2 regions of the Geodermatophilus sp. DSM 44513 genome follow, and region 1 is predicted to be linked to the other one. Evidence: riboswitches for the same ligand, from Rfam matches in the RefSeq annotation. Region 1 holds a riboswitch; the other holds the start of a gene.
What was found. A riboswitch is a leader RNA that binds a small molecule or an ion and turns the genes downstream of it on or off. The one in region 1 is predicted to bind S-adenosylmethionine.

Region 1 (11,431 bases):
CGGTCAGCGACTCGAGGATGGCGCACACGGCCGGCACGGCGGTCTCGTCGCCGGCCAGCAGCAGCGTCCGGGCCCGCGCGGGCGGCGCCCACTCCACGCCCCACGGCCGGCCGCAAGTCGCAGGGTCGGGGCACGGCCGGTCCGGGCCCAGCAGCACGACCGGGTCGCCCGGGACGGCGGCGGCCGCCCAGCTGGCGGCCGGGCCGGCGTGCCCCTCCCGCACGCCGTGCAGGACGACATCGACGTCGAGCTCGGCGCGTGCGGGGCGGGCCGCCCGCACGGTGTAGGTGCGCAGCACCGGCCGCTGCTCCTCGGGCATCGCGCGGTACGCGGCGTACCAGTCCGCGCCGCACGCGCGCAGCCGGTCCAGCCCGTCGCCGTCGCGGGACAGCACCAGCTTGAACCGCTGGTCACAACCCGCGGCGCCGAAGCCGGTCAGCCCCGGGCCGGTGAGGGTGAGCCGCACGGAGCTGGGGCCGAGCCGGCGGACCGCGGCGACCGCGGCGTCGAAGAACCGCCAGGCGGGCGCGGTGACGACCGCCGGCTGCACGGTGGTGGTCATGCGTCGCCCCCGTCCCGGCCGGCCGGTGCGCCGCCCCGGTCAGGTTAGCCTCACCTCAGCCGGCGGGCTGAGGCGGCGGGGCTCACGCGGCGAGATCGGCGGTCTCGCACGGTTCCGGCCGCCGATCCGTGCGAGATCGCCGATCTCGCCGGTACGGGACAGCACGGGACGGGACGGGGCGCTCAGGCCGGGGCCGCCTCCGGCACCGGGGCCGGTCGGCGCGCCGTCCGCGCGGTCTGGGCCAGGGCGATCCCGGCCAGGACGACGACCCCGCCGAGCACCTGCCACGCCGAGAGGACCTGCTCCACCCACAGCCAGGCCACCACCGAGGCCAGCACCGGCTCCACGGTGGCGACCAGCCCGGCCGTCGTCGGCGGCAGGTGGCGCAGCGCGGACAGCGACAGCCAGAACGGCAGCACCGCGCCCAGGACGACGATCGAGCAGACCAGCACCCACAGCGGCAGCTGCAGCGAGCCGAGGGAGACCGGCACGGAGCTGCCCAGCACCGCGGGGTCCAGCGGCCAGAACGGCGCCGCGACCGCCCAGAACAGGGCCGCCGCGACGAAGCTCCAGCAGGTGAGGCCCACCGGGTCGCGGGTGGTCGTGCCCCGCTCCCCCATGAGGTAGTACGTCGCCAGGCACAGCGCCGCCCCGAGAGCCGCGGCCACCCCGCCGGCGTCCAGCGAGCCGCCGCCCTCCCAGACCTCGGCGACCAGCACCAGCCCGGACAGCGACAGCCCCAGCGCGGCCCACAGCCGCCGGCGGACCCGCTCGCCGCGCACCAGCCACACCCACAGCGCGATGAACACCGGCGCGGTCATCTCGAAGACCAGCGCGATGCCGACCGGCAGCCGGCCGATCGCCACGTAGTACAGGCACTGGGTCAGCGCGACGCCGACCACGCCGAAGGCGGCGAGGAACGGCACCTCCCGCCAGGACAGCCGCAGCCGCGCGGGCGCGACCACGGCCAGCACGGTCAGCAGGACGACGGCCGCGCCGCCGCAGCGCAGCGCGGTCAGCCACGGCGCCGGCACGCCGGCCTGCAGGGCCAGCGTGGACACCGTGCCGTTGACCGCGAACAGGCCGGCGGCCGCGACGGTCAGGGCGTAACCGAGCGGGGGCCGGGGCACGCCGTCGAATGTAGCGACCGTCGCACCCCGAGCCCCCTACGGCTCACGGCAGGACGGCAGGGTCCATCCAGACGACCTCCCAGACGTGGCCGTCGGGGTCGGTGAAGCTGACGCCGGACATCGAGCCGTGGTCCTGCGCCGGCATCCACCGCCGCCCACCCGAGGGCAGCGCCCGCGCCAGCAGGTCGTCGGCCTCCTCCCGACTGCCGGCCGACAGCGCGTTGAGCACCGTGGTGGTGCGTGACGGGTCACCGAGGCGGTCGGCGTCGGGGAGGAAGTCGGCGAACCGGTCCCGGGTCAACAGCATCACGACGACGTTGTCGGCGACGACGACCGACGCCGTCCGCTCGTCGGAGAAGTGCTCGTCGAAGCCGAAGCCGAGGCCGGCGTAGAAGGCCCGGGCCGCGGCCAGGTCGGCCACGGGCAGGTTGACGAAGATCCAGCGCACGGGGGGCTCCGCTCGTCGTGGGGCCCGGCCGGCCCCGTCAGGAGTACAGACGGAGCCGACCGGCCGGAGTCATCGGCGGCGGTCGGGGATCGGCGAGCCGACGTCGCGCACCGTGCGCCGGCCGTCGGTGCTGCGGCGTCCCGCGGCCGTCCGGAGCGCGCTGCCGGGAGGGGTGTGCGGCAGACCGTCGCGGCCGGCGGACCGGGCCGGCTCGACGACCAGGACGAAGTCCTCCCCGTGCCGGGTGATGCCCTCGACGACGGCCTCCTCCACGGCCTCGGTCCCGGCCGTGCGGCGCAGCACCAGCGGGTCCGAGCGCACGTCCTTGGCCAGCGACACCGCCAGGCCGACCATCACCAGCGCGAACGGCAGGGCCGCGACGATCGTCACGTTCTGCAGCCCGGTCAGTGCCGCGTCGCCGCCGACGAGCAGCATGACCGCGGCCACCGCGCCCATGACGACCCCCCAGAAGACGACCGTCGTCCGGCTCGGGGACAGCGTGCCGCGCTCGGACAGCGATCCCATGACGATCGAGGCGGCGTCCGCCCCGGACACGAAGAAGACCGCCACCAGCACCATGACCAGCACGGTCGTGACGGTGGCCAGCGGGAACCGGTCGAGGACGCCGAACAGCTGCCCCTCGGTGGTCGCCGCCCCGGCGATGTCCACCCCGCCCTGCTGGGCGGCGATCCCGGCGCCGCCGAAGACGGCGAACCAGACCAGGCTGACCACGCTGGGCACCAGCAGCACGCCGGTGACGAACTGGCGGATGGTGCGCCCGCGGCTGATCCGGGCGATGAACAGCCCGACGAACGGCGTCCAGCTGATCCACCAGGCCCAGTAGAAGACCGTCCAGCCGCGCAGCCACTCGGCCGTGGCGTCGCCACCGCCGGCCTCGGTACGAGCTGCCATGTCGCCCAGGTCGGCGAAGTAGCTGCCGATCGTCGTCGGCAGCAGGTTGAGGATGAACACGGTCGGACCGACGACGAACACGAACACCGCCAGGACGACGGCGAGCACCATGTTGATCGTGGCCAGCCACTGGATGCCGCGGGCGATGCCGGAGACGGCGGAGGCGACGAAGGCGGCGGTCAGCACCGCGATGACCACCACGAGCAGGCCGCTGCCGGCCTCCCCCGCCCAGCCGAGGATCGTCGCGCCGCTGCCGATCTGCAGCGCGCCCAGGCCGAGCGAGGCCGCCGAGCCGAACAGCGTCGCGAAGATCGCGAGGACGTCGATGACCTTGCCCGCCGGGCCCTCGGTGCGGCGCTGGCCGAACAGCGGCGCGAAGGCCGCGCTGATCAGCTGCCGTCGGCCGCGCCGGAAGGTGCCGTAGGCGATGGCCAGCCCGACGACGGCGTAGATGGCCCACGGGTGCAGCGACCAGTGGAACAGCGTGGTCGCCATCGCTGTCCGCACGGCCTCGGGGGTCTCGGCCGCCACGGTGCCCGGGGGTGGGGAGGCGTAGTGGGACAGCGGCTCGCTGACGCCGAAGAACATCAGCCCGATGCCCATGCCGGCGCTGAACATCATCGCCACCCAGGACACCGTCCGGAACTCCGGCGCCTCGCCGTCGCGGCCCAGCGGGATGCGGCCGTACCGCCCCGCCGCGAGCCAGATCACGAAGACGACGAAGGCCGAGGCCAGCAGCACGAACAGCCAGCCGAGGTTGGTCTGCACCCACTCCAGGGCGGTGCCGCTCGCCGACCCCAGGCCCGCCGGGCTGGCGAGGCCCCAGACGACGAAGGCCAGGGCGATCCCCGCGGAGACGCCGAAGACCCCACGGTCCAGGGCGCTGCCGTGGTCGGCCGGCGACAGCGGTGGCTGGGCGACGGCGGGGTGGGCCCCCGAGGCGTCGGACGGTGCTGGTGGTCGGGACGGTGGGGACGTCGTGCGGTGCGTGGGTGTGGTGGTCACGTGGTGAGCGCCGGTTCCGGCGCACCCCCTCCTCGGTAGACGGCTGTCCCCCCACCGTAGGGAGGGCGCCAGTCGGGGCGGGCCCGCCGGAACCGGGCACACCGGCGCGCCGGGGCGGTCGGGTGCCGTGTGTCCGCCCTGGAGGCCGGGCACACTCGCCCGGCGACACGTCGGCCGCACCGGGTCTGCGGGACCACGGCAGGGAGGAGCACCACACCGTGACCGAGCCGCGTCCCCCCTGGTCGTCGCGGCGGCGGAAGACGCTGCTGTGGCTGGCCGTGGGCGCCGTCCTCGGTGCCCTGGGCGCCGTCGGCCTGCCCGCCGAGTGGGGCGTGACGGCGGCCTTCCTCGGCGCGCTGTGCGCCTTCCTGGTGGTGGTCGCGCTGGTGGTGTTCGTCACCGTCCCGGGGCCGGACACCCTGGGCACGCTGCTGCGCACCCCGCCACTGGCCGGGGCCGTCCTCGTCGTGGCCGTGCTGCTGGTGCTGTCCAACCCCACGGGGTCCTCGGTGCGCTGGCTGTGGGTGGTCGCCGCGGCCGTGGCCGCGGCGTGGACCGCGTTCGCCGTGTGGGAGACCCGCCGCTCCGGCGGCTGAGGGCGGCGGCAGACTCGGCCTCCGTGACCGCCGCGCTGCCCACCGCCCTCTACCTGCCCGACGGGGACGGCTTCCGCGCCACCGACCTCACCATCGGGCCCTGGGACCCGGGCCTGCAGCACGCCGGGCCGGTCGCCGCGCTGCTGGCCCGCGAGGCCGAGCGGGTCACCGCGATCCCCGACGGGCAGACCGTGCGGCTGGCCTTCGACATCCTCGCGCCGGTGCCGGTGGGCCCGGTGCAGGTCACCGCCCGGCTGCTGCGCCCGGGACGGCGGATCGAGCTGGTCGAGGCCGTGCTCACCGCCGGGACCGCCGACCGCCCCTCGATGCGGCTGACCGCGTGGCGGCTGCGGACGTCGGCGGTCGAGGGGACCCCGGAGGTCGGCGTCCCGCTGCCCGGACCGGAGCGGTGCCGTCCGGAGACCGCCGCCTTCTTCACCACCGACGTCGCCTACCACCGGGCGCTGGACTGGCGCTTCGCGCACGGCTCCTTCAACTCCCCCGGCCCGGCCGCCGCGTGGACCCGGCCGCTGTGCACCCTCGTCGAGGGCGAGCCGATGACCCCGCTGCAGCACCTGCTGGTGATGACCGACGCGGCCAGCGGCATCTCCGCCGTCCTGGACTGGACGCGGGCCACGTTCGCCAACGTCGACCTCACCGTGGCCCTCGTGCGGCCCCCGGCCGGCGCGTGGCTCGGCGTGGACGCCGCCACCACGATCGGCCCGGGCGGCGCCGGGCAGTGCTTCGCGGACCTGTACGACGCCACCGGCCGGATCGGCCGCTCCTCGCACACGCTGTTCGTCGAGACCCGCTGACCGGCCCGCTGACCGGGTGACCGGGTTGGCAGGGCCCTCCCCGGCCGGGGAGGCTGGGACCCGATGGAACCCCTGGACCCACTGCTGACCTGGCTCGCCGGGCGCGGCCTGGAGATCGTCCTGCTCGTGCTCGGGTCGGTGCTGCTGGCCCGGTTCGTCTCCTGGGTCGGCGACAAGATCACCGACCGGATCGACGCCCGCGCCACCGGCGGGGACGCGCTGGTGCGCTCCGAGGCGGCCAAGCACCGGCACTCCCTGACCCAGGTGATCACCTGGACGCTGATCGTGCTGGTCTACGCGGTCGCGGTGTTCGCCGTCCTGGACCGGGCGGGCATCCCGGTCGGCGGGCTGGTGGCGCCGGCGACCGTGCTGGGTGTCGGACTGGGCTTCGGGGCGCAACGGGTCGTCGGCGACGTGCTGGCCGGCTTCTTCATCATCACCGAGCGGCAGTACGGGTTCGGTGACGTGGTGAGCATCCAGGTGGTCGGCGGCGTGGAGCCGGCCGACGGCACGATCGAGGACGTGACGCTGCGGATCACCCGGCTGCGCTCGGCCAACGGCGAGGTGGTCACGCTGCCGAACGGGCAGATCGTGAAGGTCACCAACCTCTCCCGGGACTGGGCGCGCGCCGTGGTCGACGTCCCGGTGCCGACCAGCAGCGACGTCACCCGGGTCAACGAGCTCCTCCGGCAGGTCGGCGCGGAGGCCTTCCGCGACCCGGCGCTGCGCCCGCTGCTTCTGGACCCGCCCAGCGTCATGGGGGTCGAGACGATCGACCTGGAGCAGGTGAACGTCCGGATGGTGGCCCGCACGCTGCCGGGCAAGCAGTTCGACGTCGGCCGCGACCTGCGGGCGCGCGTGGTCACGGCCTTCCGCCGGGAGGGCCTGAACGTGCCGGCGCACTCGGCGGTCTCGCACCCGGCGGAGGCACCCGCGCCGTCGGCGGACGGTGTGCGGTGACCGCCCCGGAGACGAACGGCCCGGGCCAGCCGCCGCGCGCGCTGTCGGTGAGCACCGCGCCGCCGGCCGCCCCACCCCGCTGGTGGTCCGCGGTGCCGCACCACCTCGGCCGGGCGCGGACCTCCACCGTCGTCCTGGCGCTGCTGTTCGTCGGCTGCTACGTGCTGTACCTGTACGTCCGCCCGCCGGACCCGGTCACCCGCACGGTCCCGGTGACCGACTCGACGGTGCAGACGCCGGCGCCCGTGGTCCCGGGGGTGCCGACGGAGCCGGCCGCGCCGACGACGGCGGTCCCCACGACGGCGCCCCGGACCTCCGCCGTCCCGACCCCCACCGCACCGGGCGGGGCCGGGCAGGAGACCCCCACGGGGACCGCGGACCCGACGACGGAGGAACCGACGGGGGACCCGACGGCGGCGCCGGAGCCCACGCCGACGGCGACCCCGACGCCCGCGGTGCCGACCGCGACCGGCGCGCCCGGGACCTGAGTCCTCAGAAGCGGGTGACCACGGCGATGCCGGGTGCGCGGCCGACCACGGCCAGCGCGGCGCCGGCCTCGTCGAGGGCCAGCTCGCGGGTGACCAGCGCCTGGGGGCGCAGCCGCCCGGCGGCGACCAGGCCGAGCAGCTCGGGGTAGGCGTGCGCGGCCATGCCGTGGCTGCCCAGCACCTGCAGCTCCCGGGCGACGACCAGGTCCATCGGCACCGCCGGGCGGCCCTGCGCGGGCGGCAGCAGGCCGACCTGCACGTGCCGGCCGCGCGGCCGCAGGCACCGGACGGAGTCCTCGCAGGTGGCCACGGCGCCGACGGCGTCGAGGGACACGTGCGCGCCGCCGCCGGTCAGCTCCGCGATCGCGGCCGGCCCGTCGAGGACGTGCTCGGCGCCCAGGTCGGCGGCCAGATGCCGGGCCGCCGGGGAGACGTCGACGGCGAGGACCCGGGCGCCGGCGGCCACCGCGACCTGCACCGCCGACAGGCCGACCCCGCCGCAGCCGTGCACGGCCACCCACTCGCCGGGCCGCACACGGGCCACGTGCACCACTGCCCGGAACGCGGTGGCGACGCGGCAGCCCAGCGCGGCGGCGGTGGCGTCGGTCAGCCCGTCGGGCAGCGCGACGAGGTTCACGTCGGCGGCGTCCAGCGCGACGTACTCGGCCATCGAACCCCAGTGGGTGGACCCGGGCTGGGTCTGCCGGGTGCACACCTGGTGCTGCCCGGCCGCGCACTGCGCGCAGCGGCCGCAGGCGTTGACGAACGGCACGGTGACCCGGTCACCGGCCCGCCAGCGCCGGACGCCGGCCCCGACCGCGGCGACGGTGCCGGCCAGCTCGTGGCCGGGCACGTGCGGCAGGACGACGTCCGGGTCGTGCCCCTGCCAGGCGTGCCAGTCGCTGCGGCACACGCCGGTGGCGCCCACCCGGAGCACCACCCCGCCGGGGGCCGGGTCGGGGGTGGGGACGTCCTGAACGGTCAGCGGGCCGCCGAAGGTGTCGAAGACGAGTGCGCGCACGCCGCCAGCCTCCCGGGGCCGGCGTCCACCGGGCACGGCGGGGGCGCCTAGGATCGCGGGTGGCTCACGAGAGGCAGTGTCAAGCACCTGGCTGGCTGCCCGGCAACCTCGACTCCGTCCGAGGTGCTCCAGGGGAAGAGCCGGCCCGGGTGGCGTCCGCCGTCCGGGCAAGGACGGAGCTCGCTGCGCCGCGGGTCTCCGCGACCGAGAGGAGACGGCGCATGAGCGACCCCCAGGGCTGGAGCTTCGAGACCCGGCAGATCCACGCCGGCACCGCCCCTGACCCCACGACCGGCGCCCGGGCCCTGCCCATCTACGCCACGACGGCCTACCAGTTCCGCGACACCCAGCACGCCGCCGACCTGTTCTCCCTGGCGGAGATGGGCAACATCTACACGCGGATCATGAACCCGACGCAGGACGCGCTGGAGCAGCGGGTCGCGTCGCTGGAGGGCGGCGTCGCCGCGCTCGCCGTGGCCAGCGGGCAGTCGGCGACGACCCTCGCGCTGCTCAACGTCGCCGAGGCCGGCGACCACGTCGTCGCGTCGGCCTCGCTGTACGGCGGCACGTACAACCTGCTGCACCACTCGCTGCCGAAGCTCGGTGTCACGGTGTCCTTCGTCGAGGACCCCGACGACCCGGAGAACTGGCAGTCCCTGGTGCGGGAGAACACCCGGGCCTTCTACGGCGAGTCGATCGGCAACCCGAAGGGCGACGTCCTCGACATCGAGACCGTCGCCGGGGTGGCGCACCGCAACGGCGTCCCGCTCATCGTGGACAACACCGTGGCCACCCCCTACCTCCTCCGGCCGCTGGAGCACGGCGCCGACGTCGTCGTGCACTCGGCGACGAAGTACCTGGGCGGGCACGGCACCGTGATCGCCGGGGTGATCGTCGACGGCGGCCGGTTCGACTGGCGCAGCGGCCGGTTCAGCGGCTTCACCGAGCCGGACCCGACCTACCACGGCGTGGTCTACGCCGACCTGGGCGCGCCCGCGTTCGCCCTCAAGGCCCGGGTCCAGCTGCTCCGCGACCTCGGCCCGGCGCTCTCGCCGTTCAACGCGTTCCTCATCGTGCAGGGCATCGAGACGCTGTCGCTGCGCATGGAGCGGCACGTCGCCAACGCCCAGCGGGTCGCGGAGTTCCTCGAGGCGCACGACGAGGTCGACCGGGTGAACTACCCGGGCCTGCCCTCCTCGCCGTGGCACGCCGCGCAGCAGAAGTACGCGCCCCGGGGCACCGGCGCCGTGCTGACCTTCGACCTGCACGGCGGGGTCGAGGCCGGCAAGCGGTTCGTGGAGGCCCTGGAGCTGCACAGCCACGTGGCCAACATCGGCGACGTCCGCAGCCTGGTCATCCACCCGGCGTCGACGACGCACTCGCAGCTGACCCCCGACGAGCAGCTGACCACCGGCGTCACCCCCGGGCTGGTCCGCCTCGCGGTGGGCCTGGAAGGCATCGACGACATCCTCGCCGACCTGGAGGCCGGCTTCCGCGCCGCGAAGGGCGCCTGAGGTGGGCGGGGTCCGGGTCGCCGCCTGGGCCCCGCCACGCCCCGGCGGCTGGCGCGAGGGCGACCCGGTCGGCGACCGGCGCTTCCTCGACCTGCCCGGGCCGGTCGACCTCGCGCGCGGCGGCTCGCTGCCGGCGGTGCGGGTGGCCTACGAGACGTGGGGCGCGCTCGCGCCGGGCGGCGGCAACGCCGTGCTGGTCGAGCACGCGCTGACCGGCGACAGCCACGTCGCCGGTCCCGCCGGGCCCGGGCACCCCACCCCGGGCTGGTGGGAGGGGCTGGTGGGCCCCGGCGCGCCGCTGGACACCGATCGGCTGTTCGTCGTCTGCGCCAACGTGCTCGGCGGCTGCCAGGGGACGACCGGCCCGTCGTCCGCGGCGCCGGACGGCGGGCCGTGGGGGTCGCGGTTCCCCGCCGTGACCGTGGCCGACCAGGTCCGCGTCGAGGCGGCGCTGGCCGACGCGCTGGGCATCGACCGCTGGGCCGGGGTGATCGGCGGCTCGATGGGCGGCATGCGCGCGCTGGAGTGGGCGGTGGCGCTGCCCGACCGGGTGGACGCGCTGTTCTTCCTGGCCGCGGGGGCCGCCGCGACCGCCGACCAGCTGGGCACCCAGACCACCCAGCAGGCCGCCATCCGCGCCGACCCCGCGTGGGCCGGCGGGGACTACCTGCCCGGCCCTGGTCCGGTCGCCGGCGTCGGCGTCGCGCGGCGGATCGCGCACCTGACCTACCGCAGCGCGCTCGAGCTCGAGGAGCGGTTCGGCACCGCGGTGCAGGACGACGGCCGGTACGCGGTCGCCTCCTACCTGGACCACCACGCGGACAAGCTGGCCGGCCGGTTCGACGCCGGCAGTTACGTGGTGCTCACCGAGGCGATGAACTCCTGGGACGTCGGCCGCGACCGCGGGGGCGTCGCGGCGGCGCTGTCCCGGGTCACCGCCCGGTCGGTCGTGGCCGGCATCGACACCGACCGGCTCTACCCGCCGGCCCTGCAGCAGCAGGTCGCCGACGCCCTGGGTGTCCCACTGCGGCTGGTCACCTCGCCGTACGGGCACGACGGCTTCCTCATCGAGGTCGACGCCGTGGGCGCGCTGGTCCGCGAGCTGCTCGGCACCTGAGGGAGGACCTCCTGGCCTCCTGCACGGGGACCAGGTCCTCCCACCGTCGCCCGGACGGGTCGGCGGGTCGCCCGGGTCAGCCGAGCGGGCGCACCCGGCGGGCGTCGGCCAGCCGGCCGGTGTAGCTGGCCGCGTTGCCGCGGATGTGCTCGCCGTCGGTGTCGGACGCCTGCCGGATGACCTTGGCCGGCACCCCGGCGACCAGCGAGCCCGGCGGCACCTGGGTGCCCTGGGTGACCACGGCACCGGCGGCGACGATCGACCCGGAGCCGATGTGCGCGCCGTTCATCACGACGCTGCCCATGCCGACCAGCACGTCGTCGTCCACGCGGGCGCCGTGCAGGACGACCCGGTGGCCGACGGTGACCCCGCGGCCGACCACCAGCGGGAAACCGGGGTCGGAGTGCAGGGTGCTGCCGTCCTGGATGTTGGAGTCCGCGCCGATCTCGATGACCTCGGTGTCGGCCCGCGCCACCGCCCCGTACCAGATGCTGGACCGGGGGCCCATGGTCACGGCCCCGACCACGACGGCGGTGGGCGCGACGAACGCCTCGTCGTCGATCTGCGGGGACCCGAACGGCAACTCGGCGATGAAGTTCTCGGCGGTGTTCTCGGCCACGGGCGACAGCACAGCACACGGCCCCCGGCCCCGCACCGGGGGCCGACCGCGGCGACACCGGGGTCCGCGGCGCCCGGGAGGGGCCGGCTGCCCCGCGGTCGGCCCCCTGGACGGTGCACCGGCACCTGGTGAGGATGGCCGTCGTGGGCGTGCCGACCGACCTGCCGGTGCGGGCCTTCCCCAGTCAGGCGGCGCTGGAGGAGTGGCTGGCGGCCGAGCACGCAACCGCGCCCGGGCTGTACGT
Region 2 (11,431 bases), 940 kb from region 1:
GCCCGACCGGTGCGGACCCCGGCACCGTCCCCGACGGGACGACGACCACGGGCACCACCGACACCACCACCGGGACCGACGGGTCGGTCACCGACTCCCCTGAGGCGGCCCCGGAGACCGCAGCCCCCGTCGAGGAGGCACCCGAGGACACCACCGACGGGACCGGCACGGACGGGACCGACGGCACCGAGGGCACGGAGGACGGTGACACCACCGGCGACGAGGACGGGACCGGCGGTGCCGACGCCCCGGGACGGCAGGTCAGCGAGGCCGCCCGTACGGCGGCGCAGCAGGCCCGGGAGGCCGGGGTCCAGGTCGGGCCGCAGGTCCGGGAGGCCGTCCGAGCGGCCAAGGAGCAGGCCCCCGCGGACGACCAGCCGGCCCGCGCGGCGCAGGAGGCGGCCGACGAGCAGGCCCGCGAGGCCGCCCGGGAGGCCGAGGCGCAGGCCCGGGAAGCGGCTCGGGAGGCCGAGGCGCAGGCCCGAGAGGCCGCCCGGGAGGCCGAGGCGCAGGCCCGGGAAGCGGCCCGGGAGGCCGAGGAGCAGGCCCGGGAGGCCGAGGAGGCCCGCGAGGGCGCCGGGCGCGGCCCCGGCAACGGCCAGGGCCAGGGCCAGGGCCGGGGTCAGGCCGACGGCTGACCCCCACCCTCCGGCAGGCCGGGTCCCGCTCCACCGAGCGGGGTCCCGGCCTGCGGCGTTGCCGGGGAGGTCCACGCGCGGCCGGTCGCCTGGTCGAGCGTGGGCACCCGGGTCGGCGTCCGGCCGGTCCGGCGCACCGCCTCAGCGAGGGCGACCGCGTCGGTGACCGCCGCCCCGCCCGGGTCGTTGTTGAGGTAGACCAGCACGTCGGCGTCCCCGTAGGTCGCCGACAGCCGCTCGGCCCAGGCCTGCAGCGTCTCCGGGCGGTACGCCCAGCCCTCCGCCCCGGTGTGCAGCCGCAGGTAGCCCCACTCCGCGGTGCGCCACAGCGGCGTGACCGGCTGCTCGGCCCGGTCGGCCCAGCACAGCGCGGCCCCGTGGCGCTCCAGCACCGCGCGCACCTCGTCGGTCCACCACGAGTCGTGCCGTGGTTCGACGGCGACCCGGGTGCCGGCCGGGAACTGCTGCAGGCAGTCCCGCAGCAGGCCCGGGTCGGCCCGGAGCGTCGGCGGCAGCTGCAGCAGGACGGCGGCCAGCCGGTCGCCCAGCCCGGCGACGCGGTCCACCAGCCGGGCGACCGGCTCCTCGGGGTCGCGCAGGCGCCTGACGTGGGTGAGGAACCGGCTCGCCTTGACCGCCCACCGCACGTCCGGCGGGGTGCGCGCCCGCCAGGCCGCGAAGGTGGCCCGCTCAGGCAGCCGGTAGAAGGCGTTGTTGCTCTCGACGGTGGCGAAGTGCGCGGCGTGGTGCTCCAGCCACAGCCGCTGGGGCAGCCGCGGCGGGTAGAAGCGGCCGCGCCAGTCGCGGTACTGCCACCCCGACGTCCCGATCACCACCGCCACGGCCGGCCTCTACCCGGTCACCCGACCCGGCACCGCACGCGGGCCGACGCGTGACCGGACCGTGCCCCGGGCACAGCCGGGACCGTGACCGACCTCCCTGCGACCGTGTTCGTGCTCTACGGCGCCACCGGCGACCTGGCCCGCCGGATGGTGCTGCCCGCCTTCTGGGAGCTCGCCCAGCGCGGCCTGCTGCCGCAGGACTGGCGGCTGGTCGGCAACGGCCGCGGCGACGTGTCCCACGAGGAGTTCGCCGGGCGGGTGCACGACGCGCTCACCGAGTTCGGCCCGTTCGGGGACGGCGCCGACGACGGGTGGGCGGACTTCGCCGGTCGGCTGCGCTTCGCCGGCGGCGGGTTCGACGAGTCCGACCCCGGCAGCCTGCTCGACGTCCTGGCCGAGGCGCGGGCGGAGCTCGGCGGGCGGCCCCAGCTCGTCCACTACCTGGCCACGCCCCCGGAGGCCTTCGCCAAGCTCACCCGGGGCCTGCAGCGGCACGGGCTCACCGAGGGCTCCCGGGTCGTCTACGAGAAGCCCTACGGCACCTCACCGCAGGGATTCCGGGAGCTCGACGAGCTGGTGCTCTCCGTGCTGGCGGAGGACCAGGTCTTCCGCATCGACCACTTCCTGGGCAAGGAGGGCACCCAGGACCTGCACGTCCTGCGCTTCGCCAACGGACTGTTCGGGCACGTGTGGAGCCGCGAGCACGTCGCGCAGGTGCAGATCGACGTCCCGGAGGACCTCGACGTCGCCGGGCGCGCGGAGTTCTACGACGCCACCGGTGCTGCCCTGGACATGCTGGTCACCCACCTGTTCCAGCTCGCCGCCGAGGTGGCGATGGAGCCGCCGGCCAGCTTCTCCCCCGCCGATCTGCAGGCCGCCCGCGAGGGGGTGCTGGCCGCCTTCCGGCCGCTGGACCCCGCGGAGGTGGTGCTCGGGCAGTTCGACGGCTACACCGACCTCGACGGCGTGGCCGACGACTCGCGGACCGACACCTACGTGGCCGCCCGGCTGTGGGTGGACACCGACCGCTGGCGGGGCGTGCCGTTCGTGCTGCGCACCGGCAAGCGGATGGCCGCCGGCGAGCAGCGGGTCAGCCTGCTGCTGCGCCGACCGGACGGGCCGGTGACCGACGTCCCGGGGCACGGCAACGTGCTGTCCCTGTCGCTGTCGGGGTCCGGGGCGGTGGACCTGCAGGTGGTCGCCAAGCAGCCCGGCCCGGACCTCGCCCTGGCCGCGGCGACGGCCACGCTGCAACTGGCCGACGTGCCCGGTGGGACGCCGCTGCCGCCCTACGTCTCACTGCTGCACGACGTCCTGGTCGGTGACCGGTCGCTGTTCACCAGCAGCGACGGGCTGGCCCACGCCTGGCGGGCGTTCGCCCCGCTGCAGGAGCGGCCGCCACGGGTGTACCGCTACGCGCCGGGCTCCTGGGGGCCGGTGGAGGCCGACGCGCTGGCCGAGCCGGCCGGCTGGCTGCTCGGCTCCTGACCTCGGGGACGCCCGGACACCACAGGGGCGGCCCCGCGATGCGGGACCGCCCCTGTAGGTGACGTTTTGGAACGGCCCCTCCGCAGGGTCCCAGGCCGAGCTCGCGAGGCCTGGGGGGTGGAGGGGTCCTTCGTTAGAAGTCCATGCCGCCCATGCCGCCATCGCCACCGGCCATGGCCGGGGCGTTCTTCTCCGGCTTGTCGGCGATGACGGCCTCGGTGGTGAGGAAGAGCGCCGCGATGGAGGCGGCGTTCTGCAGCGCCGAGCGGGTGACCTTGGCCGGGTCAATGATGCCGGCCCCGACCAGGTCCACGTACTCCCCGGAGGCGGCGTTGAGGCCCCAGCCGGTCTCGGAGTTGCGGACCTTCTCCGCCACGACGCCGCCCTCGAGGCCGGCGTTGACGGCGATCTGCTTCAGCGGGGCCTCGAGCGCGACGCGCACGATGTTGGCACCGGTCGCCTCGTCACCGGTCAGCTCGAGCTTGTCGAACGCGACGGCCGTGGCCTGCGCGAGGGCGACGCCACCACCGGCGACGATGCCCTCCTCGACGGCGGCCTTGGCGTTGCGCACCGCGTCCTCGATGCGGTGCTTGCGCTCCTTGAGCTCGACCTCGGTCGCGGCGCCGGCCTTGATGACGGCGACGCCACCGGCCAGCTTGGCCAGGCGCTCCTGCAGCTTCTCGCGGTCGTAGTCGGAGTCCGACTTCTCGATCTCGGCGCGGATCTGGTTGACCCGGCCGGAGATCTGGTCGGTGTCACCGGCGCCCTCGACGATCGTCGTCTCGTCCTTGGTGACGACGACCTTGCGGGCCCGACCGAGCAGCTCGACGCCGGCCGACTCCAGCTTCAGGCCGACCTCCTCGCTGATGACCTGGCCACCGGTGAGGATGGCGATGTCGGTCAGCATGGCCTTGCGGCGGTCGCCGAAGCCCGGGGCCTTGACGGCGACGGACTTGAAGGTGCCGCGGATCTTGTTCACGACCAGGGTCGCCAGGGCCTCGCCCTCGACGTCCTCGGAGATGATGGCCAGCGGCTTGCCCGACTGCATGACCTTCTCCAGCAGCGGGAGCAGGTCCTTGACCGAGCTGATCTTGCTGTTGACGACGAGCACGTACGGGTCGTCGAGGACGGCCTCCATGCGCTCGGCGTCGGTGACGAAGTAGGGCGAGATGTAGCCCTTGTCGAAGCGCATGCCCTCGGTGAGCTCGAGCTCCAGGCCGAAGGTGTTGCTCTCCTCGACGGTGATGACGCCCTCCTTGCCGACCTTGTCCATCGCCTCGGCGATGAGCTCACCGATGGCGGTGTCGGCGGCGGAGATCGACGCGGTGGCGGCGATCTGCTCCTTGGTCTCGACGTCCTTGGCGGTGGAGAGCAGGTACGCGGTGACCGACTCGACGGCCTTCTCGATGCCCTTCTTCAGGGCCATCGGGTTGGCGCCGGCGGCGACGTTGCGCAGACCCTCGCGGACGAGTGCCTGGGCGAGCACGGTGGCGGTGGTGGTGCCGTCACCCGCGACGTCGTCGGTCTTCTTCGCGACCTCCTTGACCAGCTCGGCGCCGATCTTCTCCCACGGGTCCTCGAGCTCGATCTCCTTGGCGATGCTCACACCGTCGTTGGTGATGGTGGGGGCACCCCACTTCTTCTCCAGGACGACGTTGCGGCCCTTGGGGCCCAGGGTCACCTTGACGGCGTCGGCGAGGGTGTTCATGCCCCGCTCGAGGCCGCGGCGGGCCTCTTCCTCGAAGGCGATCATCTTGGCCATGTGGTGATGTCCTCCATGCATGGATCGCTGCACGGCCGGGACCGGCGCCCGCGACGGACGACACCGGCGGGACGGGCACTCCGTCGGCCCGCACGCCAGTGCCTCACCGATCCGACCTGATTGGCACTCGGCACTGTCGAGTGCCAATCCCGAGTCTGGCACTCGCCCCTGCCGAGTGCAACAACACTGTCGTCCTCCGGACGACGACCGCGGCCAGGTGCCGTCCCCGACCTGCGTGGAGCCCACCCGGCCGCTCCTGGGGGACCCCTCCGGGGCCCCGCTCGTCCCGGCCACCGCGACCACGTGCCGTCCCCGACCTGCGCGGAGCCCACCCGGCCGCTCCTCGGGGACCCCTCCGGGGCCCCGCTCGTCCCGGCCACCGCGACCACGTGCCGTCCCCGACCTGCGCGGAGCCCACCCGGCCGCTCCTCGGGGACCCCTCCGGGGCCCCGCTCGTCCCGGCCACCGCGACCACGTGCCCGGAAGGACCTCGGTGCCCCCCACACCTCGCAGGCTCGGCGCGGGCCCCTGCACCGAGGCCGTCAGTGCTTGGAGCCCACCCGGCCGCTCCTCGGGGACCCCTCCGGGGCCCCGCTCGTCGGTCGTCCCTGCGGGAGCCCGTCGCGTCCCCGAGGTGCCATCCCCCTGACACGACGAAGGCCCGGCTCCCTCGAGGAGCCGGGCCTTCGCTGCAGGGATCAGGCGCTGCGGACGGCGTCCGCCTGCGGACCCTTGGACCCCTGGACGACCTCGAACTCGACGCGCTGGCCCTCGTCGAGGCTCTTGTACCCGTCCATCTGGATGGCCGAGTAGTGGACGAAGACGTCCTGACCGCCGTCGACGGCGATGAAGCCGAAGCCCTTCTCGGCGTTGAACCACTTCACGGTGCCCTGTGCCACGCGCGCTCCCACGTCTCGTGCGTCCGGACGACCTCCCACCGACCAGGGAGGCCGGGTCGAGCTCTTCCGCCCGTCGGACACGAACGTGGAACCGAACCGCGGGGAAACGTACAGCACAGCGGCCCGCGTTGAGACCAGGGTCACGTCCGTGACACACCGGATCGAGGGAGGCGTTCCCCCGACCGGCTACCCGATCAGACCGGCCTGCCGGGCCGAGGACAGCGACGGCGAGACGTGGTGGGTCGGTGCGACCACCGGCAGCAGCGGGTCGAGGGTCTTGAGGCCCTCGCCGGTGTTGAGGACGACCGTCTCCTGCGACGGGTCCAGCCGGCCGTCCTCGACCAGCTGCCGCAGCACCGCGACGGTCACCCCGCCCGCGGTCTCGGCGAACACGCCGGTGGTGCGGGCCAGGTCGCGGATGCCCTGCACGATCTCGGCGTCGCCGACCCGGCCCACGGCGCCGCCGGTGCGCCGGATGGCGTCCAGGGCGTACGGGCCGTCGGCGGGGTTGCCGATGTTCAGCGACTTGGCGATCCCGGTCGGCTTCACCGGCTTGACGACGTCCCAGCCGTTGTCGAAGGCGGTGGCGATCGGGTCGCAACCGGCCGACTGGGCGCCGAAGACCCGCCACTCGGTGGCCTCGACGATGCCGGCGGCGACCAGCTCGCGGAACGCCTTGTCCACCTTGGTGAGCAGCGAGCCCGACGCCATCGGGACGACGACCTGGGCCGGGATCCGCCAGCCGAGCTGCTCGGCGATCTCGTAGCCCATCGTCTTGGAGCCCTCGGCGTAGTAGGGCCGCACGTTCTGGTTGACGAAGGCGGTGTCCTCGAACTCGTCGGTCTCGGCGAGCTCGCTGGTCAGCCGGTTGACGTCGTCGTAGCTGCCGTCGACGGCGACCAGCGTCTGCCCGTAGACCGCCGACTGCACGACCTTGCCCGGCTCGAGGTCGCTGGGGATGAAGACGTACGAGGGCAGGCCGGCGCGCGCGGCGTGCGCGGCCACCGAGTTGGCCAGGTTGCCGGTCGAGGCGGCGGCGATCTTCCGGTAGCCCAGCCGGCGGGCGGCGGTGGCGGCCATGCTGACCACGCGGTCCTTGAAGGAGTGCGTGGGGTTGGCCGAGTCGTCCTTGACCCACAGGCCACCGGTCATGCCGAGCTCGGCGGCCAGCCGGTCGGCGCGCACCAGCGGGGTCAGGCCGGGGTCCAGGGTGACGCGGTCGGCGGGGTCCTGACCGACGGGGAGCAGCGCGACGTAGCGCCAGATGTTCTGCGGACCGGCCTCGATCTGCGCGCGGCTCACCGCACGCATCAGCTCGGGGTCGTAGTCGACCTCCAGCGGGCCGAAGCACTCCGCGCAGGCGTGCTCGGCGATGAGCCCGAAGGTGGCGCCGCAGTTGCGACAGACGAGGCCGCGGGCGGGGTTCGGCGGCACGGGCCCGCCGGCGGCGGAGTCGGCCTGGACAGAACCGGGAGCGGTCAGGGTCATGCGACGACTACCTCCTCATCTTCCCCGCGTCGGGCCGTCGAGCCGCGCGGGACGGAATTGGCACCTCCCGCCGAGTGCGTGCGCTCGGTGGCGGTTGCCGGGGCTTCAGCGGGCCGTGTCCCTCTGCCCCTCTGGATGAGTGGAACGCGACGGACTCTACCCAGGTGGCCGACCCCGGCGCGGTCGGGGCCAGGATGGGCCGGTGAGCACGCGCGTCGTCTACACCGACCTGGACGGCACGATGGTCGGGCCGCGCGGCTCGTTCTGGCACACCGAGGGCCGCGAGCTGACCGCCGACCCGGCGGCCACCCTGCTGGAGCTGCACCGCGCCGGCGTCGCCCTGGTGCTGGTGAGCGGGCGCACCTTCGAGCAGGTGGTGGAGGCGGCCCGGATCTTCGCCGCCGACGGCGCCATCGCCGAGCTGGGGGCCACCATCAGCTGGGACGCCGCCCGGCAGACCCACCGGCTGACCGGTGCCCTGCCCCCCGAGCACGCCGGACGCGCGCCGATGGCGGTGATGGCCGAGCTCGGGGTGGTCGACGCCCTGGTCGCCGAGCACCCCGGCCGGGTCGAGTGGCACGCGCCCTGGCACGCCACCCACGAGACCGACGCCCTGCTGCGCGGCCGCCTCGACCCGCTCGCGGTGGACGCCTGGCTGGCCGAGCGCGGGCTGGGCTGGCTCACCCTCAAGGACAACGGCGCGCTGCCGCGCACGGCCCGCACGACGCTGGCCCCCGCCGAGGCGCCGCCGCGGGTGTACCACCTGATGCCGCGCGGGATCACCAAGGGCGCGGCCATCGCCTGGGACCTGCAGCGGCGCGGGCTGACCCCGGCCGACGCGGTGGCGATCGGCGACAGCGTCAGCGACCTGGAGATGGCGCCGGCGGTCGACCGGCTGTGGATCACCGCCAACGGGGCCGGGGTGGAAGGGATGGCCGACCTGCTGGCCGCCGTCCCCAACGTGACGGTGACCGACGCCGCGATGGGCGAGGGCTGGGCCCAGGCCGTCCGCGCCAGCCTGTAGTCGGAGTCGCCCGGTGGCGGGAACCGTCACCGGGCGACTCCGACTACGACGTCACGTCGCGGCGGGCGAAGTGGCGGAAGCCAAGCGCGGTGAAGACGGCGGCGTAGACCAGCGACTGGACGACGCCGCGGAACAGGTCGCCGGAGTCGACGGGGGTCTGCAGCAGGTCGGTCCAGGCGAACTCCTCCGCGGTCGGGAAGTAGTCGCGGATCGCGCCCAGCTGCTCCACCTGGTCGAGGATGGCGAAGACGAACATGGTGAACACCGCCCCGCCGACCGCGGCCAGCGGTGCGTCGGTGATCGTGGACAGCCAGAACGCCAGAGCCCCGACGACGAGCAGGTGCACGGCGAGGTAGCCGACCATGCCGGCCAGCCGCAGCAGCGCGTCGGCCTGACCGAGGGTCACCCCCACCGGGGTCTGCACCGGGCCGAAGCCGAAGGCGATCCCGCCGGCGACCAGCGCGGTCGTGACGATGGCGAGCAGTGCACCGACCGACAGCACGAACGCGGCCAGCCACTTCTGCCGGAGCAGCCGCATCCGCGGCACCGGGGTGGCCAGGGTGTAGCGCAGCGACCCCCACTGGGCCTCGCTGGCCACCGTGTCGCCGAAGAACAGCGCGTAGACGACGACCAGGAAGAAGCTCGTCGTCGCGAACAGCACGAACAGCGTGAAGTTCAGGCCGCTGGAGGTGGCGACGTCGACCAGGTTGATCCGCGCGTTCTCCTCCGCCTCCTCCGCGCCGCCCAGCTGCAGGGCGCCGATGAGGATCAGCGGCAGCGCCACCATGAGCGCGAGCACGCCGAGGGTGCGCCGCCGCTTGAACTGCCGGCGCAGCTCGACCGACAGCCGCAGGGTGCGCCCGGGCCGGTAGCCCGCGACGGCCCCGGTCGGCTGCACGTGTCCGGTCGTCACGCTTCCTCCCCCACCAGTGCCAGGAACGCGTCCTCCAGGCGGCGGCGCGGTGTGAAGGCCTGCACCGAGACGTCGGCGGCCACCAGCGCGTGCAGCGCCCGCGCGCGGCTGGTGCCGTCCAGGTCGGCGACCAGCCCCTCGTCGGTGCGCTCCACCGCCACCCCGGGCAGCCCCTCCAGGACGGCGACCGCGCGGTCGGTGTCGGCGTCGTCGGCGAGGTCGACGAGCACCGACCCGCCGGTGCCGACGATCTCCTCGACCGTGCCCTGGGCGATCTTCTGCCCCTTGGCCATGACGACGACGTGGCTGCAGGTCTGCTCGATCTCGCTGAGCAGGTGGCTGGACACGATCACCGTGCGGCCGGTCGCGGCGTAGGAGCGCAGCACCTCGCGCATCGCGTGGATCTGCGGCGGGTCCAGCCCGTTGGTCGGCTCGTCGAGGACCAGCAGGTCGGGCAGGCCGAGCATGGCCTGGGCAATGGCCACCCGCTGGCGCATGCCCTGGCTGTAGCGGCGCACCGGCCGGTCCAGCGCCGCGCCGAGACCGGCGACGGCGATGGCCTCCTCCATGTGCGCGTCCGCGGCGGGGCGGCCGGTCGCGGCCCAGTACAGCCGCAGGTTGTCGCGGCCGGACAGGTGCGGCTGCAGGCCGGTGCCCTCGACGAAGGAGCCGAGCCGGGACAGCACCGGCGCACCGGGGCGGATCTCGTGGCCGAACACGGTGATCTGCCCGTCGGTCGGCGCGATCAGGCCCATGAGCATGCGCAGCGACGTCGTCTTGCCCGCGCCGTTGGGGCCGAGCAGGCCGAGGACCTGCCCGCGCCGCACCTCGAAGGACAGGTCCCGGACGGCGACGAAGCCGTCCTTGTAGGCCTTGGTCACGCCGGTGAAGCGCAGCGGCACGTCCTCGCCGTCGGGCTCCACCCGGGACACCCGCGCCCGGGCCCGGCGGCCCCACAGGACGGCGGCCAGCCAGCCGAGCAGGCCCAGGGCGAGGACGACGCCCAGCAGCACCCACCAGCGGGAGGTCCCGCCGGCGGACTCGCTGCGCCCGTCGACCGTCGGGACGGCGAGCGCCGCGGCGTCCCCGCCCGTGGCCAGGGCGACGGAGTAGACCCCGGCCTCGGCCGGCAGCGCATAGGCCTGGTCGGTGGAGGAGACCACCACCCGCATGGTGTGCCCGGCCTCGAACCGGTGCACGATCCCGGGCAGGGTCACCCCGACCGTGGTGGGTGAGGTCGGGTCGGCCGACAGCCCGCTCAGCGCCAGGGGGGCGACCTGGCCGGCGGGCAGGGTCGTCGACCCGTCGGGGGCGACGTCGTAGAGCTTGGCGAACAGGGTGGCCGTGCCGCCGGGCGAGGCGACGGCGAGGTCGATCGTCGAGGCGCCGACCACCTCGACGGCCTCGCCGAGCGGCTGGCTGTCGAACGCGGCGAACTGGCCGGGGATCTCGACGGCGCTGCCGGCCAGCGCGGAGGCCAGCGAGCCGAGGCCGGGGACGACGGTGATCGCGGCCGGCGTGCCCCCGGCCGGGGTGACCACCGGTTGCAGCGGCCCCTCGACGGTCACCGGGCTGCGCTGCGCGGCCCCGGTGCCGGCCAGGCCGGGGTAGGCCGGGGTGGTCACGGTGCGGCTGCCGCCCTGCACGGTGCCGACCCCCGCGGTGACGCCGGTCGGGGCGGGGAACTCGAAGCCGGTGCCCGGGTCCTCGCCCTGGCCCCGCAGGTGCCAGTCGAACCAGCCGGCGACCTGGTCGCGCAGGTCCGCGGTGGTGCCCTCGGAGGCCTGCGCGTCGTGCCCGCCGGCGTACCAGACGACCTTGACCGGGGTGCCGTCGGCGGCGATGCCGCGGGCGTTGGCGTCGGCCTGGCCGAGGCCGAACAGCGAGTCCTGGGTGCCCTGCACCAGCAGCGTGGGCGCGTCGATCCGGTCCAGGACCGTCGCCGGGCTGCTCCGGTCGAGCACGGCGGCGACCTCGGGGGTCAGCGTGCCGGTGGAGGCGGCGGACTGGTAGGCCGCGCAGACCTCGGCGGTGAAGCGGCCGCAGGTGAGCAGCTGCTCCACCGCCTGCGGGTCCACCGTCGCCGGGTCCACCGAGCCCAGCGCGGCGGGCAGGTCGGCGGCCGACGGCACGCCGCCGCCCCCGCCGCCCAGGGCACCGAGCAGACCGCCGGAGGGCGCCGAGCCGACGCCGAAGAACAGGCCGGACCACAGCCGCTTGTAGACCCCGCCCTCGTCGGCCTGCGGGGTGGCGGCCACGGTGTCCGCGGCCGGCTCCCCCACCTGGGAGGGGAACAGCGCGGCGGTCAGCGAGTGCCAGGTGATCTGCGGGGCGATGGCGTCGACCCGGTCGTCGTAGCCGGCCGCGAGCAGGGACA

Region 2: another riboswitch for S-adenosylmethionine. It lies ahead of thrC (threonine synthase); the one in region 1 lies ahead of RTG05_RS21185 (bifunctional o-acetylhomoserine/o-acetylserine sulfhydrylase).

The regions. Positions count from the first base shown of each region.
Region 1 is NZ_CP135963.1:4,370,800-4,382,230, forward strand. It holds gene RTG05_RS21140 (siderophore-interacting protein) at 1-562, opposite strand, end outside; gene RTG05_RS21145 (EamA family transporter) at 745-1,692, opposite strand; gene RTG05_RS21150 (VOC family protein) at 1,736-2,140, opposite strand; gene RTG05_RS21155 (BCCT family transporter) at 2,210-4,057, opposite strand; gene RTG05_RS21160 (hypothetical protein) at 4,276-4,653, shown strand; gene RTG05_RS21165 (thioesterase family protein) at 4,677-5,468, shown strand; gene RTG05_RS21170 (mechanosensitive ion channel family protein) at 5,532-6,428, shown strand; gene RTG05_RS21175 (Rv3103c transmembrane domain-containing protein) at 6,425-6,916, shown strand; gene RTG05_RS21180 (zinc-binding dehydrogenase) at 6,921-7,937, opposite strand; SAM riboswitch class IV at 8,000-8,117, shown strand; gene RTG05_RS21185 (bifunctional o-acetylhomoserine/o-acetylserine sulfhydrylase) at 8,159-9,451, shown strand; gene RTG05_RS21190 (homoserine O-acetyltransferase MetX) at 9,453-10,568, shown strand; gene RTG05_RS21195 (gamma carbonic anhydrase family protein) at 10,645-11,187, opposite strand; gene RTG05_RS21200 (YdeI/OmpD-associated family protein) at 11,331-11,431, shown strand, end outside.
Region 2 is NZ_CP135963.1:685,541-696,971, reverse strand. It holds gene RTG05_RS03240 (hypothetical protein) at 1-638, shown strand, start outside; gene RTG05_RS03235 (DUF72 domain-containing protein) at 623-1,480, opposite strand; gene RTG05_RS03230 (glucose-6-phosphate dehydrogenase) at 1,565-2,968, shown strand; gene groL (chaperonin GroEL) at 3,102-4,730, opposite strand; gene RTG05_RS03220 (cold-shock protein) at 5,429-5,629, opposite strand; gene thrC (threonine synthase) at 5,816-7,117, opposite strand; SAM riboswitch class I at 7,130-7,259, opposite strand; gene RTG05_RS03210 (HAD family hydrolase) at 7,320-8,141, shown strand; gene RTG05_RS03205 (ABC transporter permease) at 8,185-9,054, opposite strand; gene RTG05_RS03200 (alpha/beta fold hydrolase) at 9,051-11,431, opposite strand, start outside.